Regions from separate parts of the Halobacillus naozhouensis genome, predicted to be linked through region 2. Evidence: a T-box and tRNA genes for the amino acid it is inferred to sense, from the RefSeq annotation. Region 2 holds a T-box; the other holds one or more tRNA genes.
What was found. A T-box is a leader RNA that pairs with one kind of tRNA and senses whether it is charged. The one in region 2 lies ahead of ileS (isoleucine--tRNA ligase), so its partner is inferred to be a tRNA-Ile.
Positions count from the first base shown of each region.

Region 1: it has a tRNA-Ile gene. The T-box ahead of ileS (isoleucine--tRNA ligase) is inferred to sense a tRNA for this amino acid. The anticodon was not compared.

Region 1 is NZ_CP121671.1:188,537-190,996, reverse strand. Features, by position in the region: rRNA gene P9989_RS01120 (23S ribosomal RNA) at 1-929, opposite strand, end outside; tRNA gene P9989_RS01115 (tRNA-Ala) at 1,098-1,173, opposite strand; tRNA gene P9989_RS01110 (tRNA-Ile) at 1,180-1,256, opposite strand; rRNA gene P9989_RS01105 (16S ribosomal RNA) at 1,380-2,460, opposite strand, start outside.
Region 2 is NZ_CP121671.1:1,895,726-1,898,185, reverse strand. Features, by position in the region: gene ileS (isoleucine--tRNA ligase) at 1-884, opposite strand, end outside; T-box leader at 969-1,196, opposite strand; gene P9989_RS10010 (DivIVA domain-containing protein) at 1,276-1,791, opposite strand; gene P9989_RS10005 (YlmH family RNA-binding protein) at 1,870-2,460, opposite strand, start outside.

The DNA of each region.
Region 1 (2,460 bases), 1.7 Mb from region 2:
GCCCCTCGTCCAATCAGTGCTCTACCTCCAAGACTTTCTATTCTGAGGCTAGCCCTAAAGCTATTTCGGAGAGAACCAGCTATCTCCGTGTTCGATTGGCATTTCACCCCTACCCACACCTCATCCCCGCAATTTTCAACTTGCGTGGGTTCGGGCCTCCAGTCAGTGTTACCTGACCTTCACCCTGGACATGGGTAGATCACACGGTTTCGGGTCTACGACCGCATACTCACGCGCCCTGTTCAGACTCGCTTTCGCTGCGGCTCCGCTTCTGATGCTTAACCTTGCATACAGTCGTAACTCGCCGGTTCATTCTACAAAAGGCACGCCGTCACCCATCAATGGGCTCCGACTACTTGTAGGCACACGGTTTCAGGTTCTCTTTCACTCCCCTTCCGGGGTGCTTTTCACCTTTCCCTCACGGTACTGGTTCACTATCGGTCACTAGGGAGTATTTAGCCTTGGGAGATGGTCCTCCCGGATTCCGACGGAATTCCTCGTGTTCCGCCGTACTCAGGATCCACTCCGGAGAAAAGAAGATGTCGATTACAGGGCTCTTACCCGCTCTGGCTGATCGTTCCAGATCGATTCATCTATCTTCTTTTTTGGTAACTCCAATGGAGTGTCCTACAACCCCAGAAAGCAAGCTTTCTGGTTTGGGCTGATTCCGTTTCGCTCGCCGCTACTCGGGAAATCGCGTTTGCTTTCTCTTCCTCCGGGTACTGAGATGTTTCAGTTCCCCGGGTCTGCCTTCGTTTACCTATGAATTCAGTAAACGATCCTACTCCATTACGAGCAGGGGGTTTCCCCATTCGGAAATCTTCGGTGCACAGCCTACTTACGGCTTCCCAAAGCATATCGGTGTTAGTCCCGTCCTTCATCGGCTCCTAGTACCAAGGCATCCACCGTGCGCCCTTATTCACTTAACTATCTGTGAAAAGACGTTTAAAAATTGATGTTTGATGTCTTGTCATCCCGTGTTGATCTTGCGATCAAACACGTTCTGAAATATCTTATCCAGTTTTCAAGGTTCATCCCCCATTCAAAGGGTTGCTTTTAAAACACAATAGTATCGTTGTGTTTTAGGAAATTTTATATGGTGGAGCCTAGCGGGATCGAACCGCTGACCTCCTGCGTGCAAAGCAGGCGCTCTCCCAGCTGAGCTAAGGCCCCATTGAATGGTGGGCCTGAGTGGACTCGAACCACCGACCTCACGCTTATCAGGCGTGCGCTCTAACCAGCTGAGCTACAGGCCCATTCATTTGGGATCATCATTATACTTTTTGATCTCTCAAAACTGAACAACCAACCAGTGCGTCTTCCGTATGGATCAGCATCCATCAACCCGAAGGTTGTGTCCGCCTTCCATAGTTCCTTAGAAAGGAGGTGATCCAGCCGCACCTTCCGATACGGCTACCTTGTTACGACTTCACCCCAATCATTGGCCCCACCTTCGGCGGCTGGCTCACATAATGTGTTACCTCACCGACTTCGGGTGTTGCCAACTCTCGTGGTGTGACGGGCGGTGTGTACAAGGCCCGGGAACGTATTCACCGCGGCATGCTGATCCGCGATTACTAGCGATTCCGGCTTCATGCAGGCGAGTTGCAGCCTGCAATCCGAACTGAGAATGGTTTTATGGGATTTGCTACACCTTGCGGCTTCGCTGCCCTTTGTACCATCCATTGTAGCACGTGTGTAGCCCAGGTCATAAGGGGCATGATGATTTGACGTCATCCCCGCCTTCCTCCGGTTTGTCACCGGCAGTCACCTTAGAGTGCCCAACTGAATGCTGGCAACTAAGATTAGGGGTTGCGCTCGTTGCGGGACTTAACCCAACATCTCACGACACGAGCTGACGACAACCATGCACCACCTGTCACTTGGTCCCCGAAGGGAAAACCCTATCTCTAGGGTGGTCCAAGGATGTCAAGACCTGGTAAGGTTCTTCGCGTTGCTTCGAATTAAACCACATGCTCCACCGCTTGTGCGGGCCCCCGTCAATTCCTTTGAGTTTCAGCCTTGCGGCCGTACTCCCCAGGCGGAGTGCTTAATGCGTTAACTTCAGCACTAAGGGGTGGAAGCCCCCTAACACCTAGCACTCATCGTTTACGGCGTGGACTACCAGGGTATCTAATCCTGTTTGCTACCCACGCTTTCGCACCTCAGCGTCAGAAACAGACCAGAGAGTCGCCTTCGCCACTGGTGTTCCTCCACATATCTACGCATTTCACCGCTACACGTGGAATTCCACTCTCCTCTTCTGTCCTCAAGTTCCCCAGTTTCCAATGACCCTCCACGGTTGAGCCGTGGGCTTTCACATCAGACTTAAGAAACCGCCTGCGCGCGCTTTACGCCCAATAATTCCGGACAACGCTTGCCCCCTACGTATTACCGCGGCTGCTGGCACGTAGTTAGCCGGGGCTTCCTCGTTAGGTACCGTCAAGGTACCGCTCTATT
Region 2 (2,460 bases):
GTTATACGATCCGCTTCTTTTCCTTTGAAAACTTGCTTCACTTCATAATCTGTCCACTCAAGCTTTTCAGCTACAGTGTCCAACAAATCGCGAGCAATGATAAATTTATTCTGATCTACTTGAACAACAGCGTAGTCATAGCCCGGATTTAAAGCGATCCCTAAGTTAGATGGAATCGTCCAAGGCGTTGTCGTCCAGATAATGAATTTCTCATCACCCTCCAGCAGCCCTTTACCATCTTTAACGTCAAAAGCTACATAAATAGACGGTGAACGTTTATCCTGGTACTCAATTTCAGCCTCAGCTAAGGCAGATTCAGAAGATGGAGACCAGAAAACTGGCTTAAGACCTTTATAAATATACCCTTTCTTAGCCATGTCACCAAACACCTTAATTTGTTCGGCTTCATAATCTTTATTTAATGTAATATAAGGATTATCCCAGTCCCCGCGAACTCCCATCCGTTTAAATTCAGTTCGCTGACTGTCCAGCTGACCTAAAGCATATTCGGCGCAGCGCTTGCGGAATTCCGCAACAGACATCTTTTTTCGATCAACCTTTTTCTTAGCTAGGGCAGATTCAATCGGCAGTCCATGCGTATCCCAGCCAGGTACGTATGGTGCATGGTAACCAGCCATTGATTTATATCGCACAATAAAATCTTTTAATGATTTATTTAATGCATGCCCCATGTGCAGGCTTCCGTTGGCATAAGGAGGTCCATCGTGCAACACGAACAACGGACGACCTTCTGTCCGTTTTTGAACTTCCTGATAAATATTTAAGTCTTCCCATGTTTTTTGCATTTCCGGCTCACGATTCGGTAAATTGCCTCGCATCGGAAATTCTGTTTTTGGCATCAACAATGTTTCTTTGTAATTCATAGATGCTCCTCCTTATTTTCATAAAACTAAAGCTTAAAGCGCCTCTTTTTAATTCAGACGATAAAAAAGCCTCCCCACCCCATAAAAAGGGGCGAGAAGGCTCGCGTTACCACCCTAATAAATTAGCTAAAATCAGCTAAATCACTTGTCTTATTCGTATCGTGAATGACACGACTACATCTACTGCATATTGGTTCGACGTAGTAACTCAAGGGGGATTTTCCAACAGAAGCAAGCTTCGGTCTTCCACCATCACCGAATCGCTTAACAGATCCTTGCATCCCTGCGTACTTTCCCTATCATCGTTTAATTCATATTTAATTATCCAAGATAAATAAACACGGGCATTTCACTTTATGCTTATGCATTATATGTAATCCTGTTCACGAAGTCAAGTATTATTGTTTGCCAGCTCTTCCTTCAGATCAATTTCTTCATCGAACTCAGTTTCAAAGAGATGATCCCAGTCATCATTATCAATCATTTCAACCTGCGCTTCCACAAGCATACGCAGTCTCATCTTGAACACTTTCGCCTGTTTTTTCATTTCTTCTACTTCTACAGCAATTCGTCTGGATTTCTCAAGCGCTTCATTTATAATACGGTCCGCATTTTTTTCCGCTTCACGGACGATAAGTTTCGATTCCTTCGTCGCACTATTTTTAACTTCTTCTGCTGTTTCCTGCGCGACAAGAATAGATTTATTCAACGTCGTTTCAATCGTATTGAAGTGACCTAGACGTTCATTCATCTGTTCGACTTCACGTTCGAGTTCCTTCTTCTTACGAATGACGATTTCATAATCTTTGATGACTTGATCCAGAAATTCATTTACTTCATCTTCATCATACCCTCTGAACCCGCGTGTAAATTCTTTATTGTGAATATCAAGTGGTGTTAAAGGCACACCGGCCACCTCCCTATAAGTGTCGATACAAACAGCTATGGTACTTGTTTCGACATTCGCTCGTGTAATTCCTCTAATTTATCCAATTAATTTAGAAATCGTCACACGATACTTTTCCTTTTTTGTCATGCCATTGATTTGGTCCACTCTGCTTCTTCCATTCCCCCGGACAGATAGGAGATCTCCGGCTTCTAAAAGGAAAGACGAGCTTTCCACCGTTTTGAAGTTGACTTTCACATGGCCTGCTTCAATATACATCGCTGCCTTTTTGCGTGAGACACCGTATATTTCTTTCACAACAACATCAAGCCTTAAGGAGCTTAACGTGGCGTCTTTTGACTGCCACACTTCGTTACTCTCCATCATCGAGCTGAGCGGTTTTTGCTCGAAGCTTACTTTTGCTTTTTTCACTCCGGTAAAATTCATGCATATGTAATCACTGATTTCAGAAGCAGCCAGAATATGAATCCATCCATCCTGAACGATAAGGTCCCCGAGTTTTTCCCTGCGAATGCCGAGAGACATAAATGCCCCAAGTACATCCCTGTGCTCAAGTGTCATAAACTTATCAGGATAACTTGCTTCTAACAACACCACATTGAAATCTTGATCGCTAATCACTTCATATTCAGGAGCTATGACCGCTCGTTTTCTTTCACTGTTTTCAGA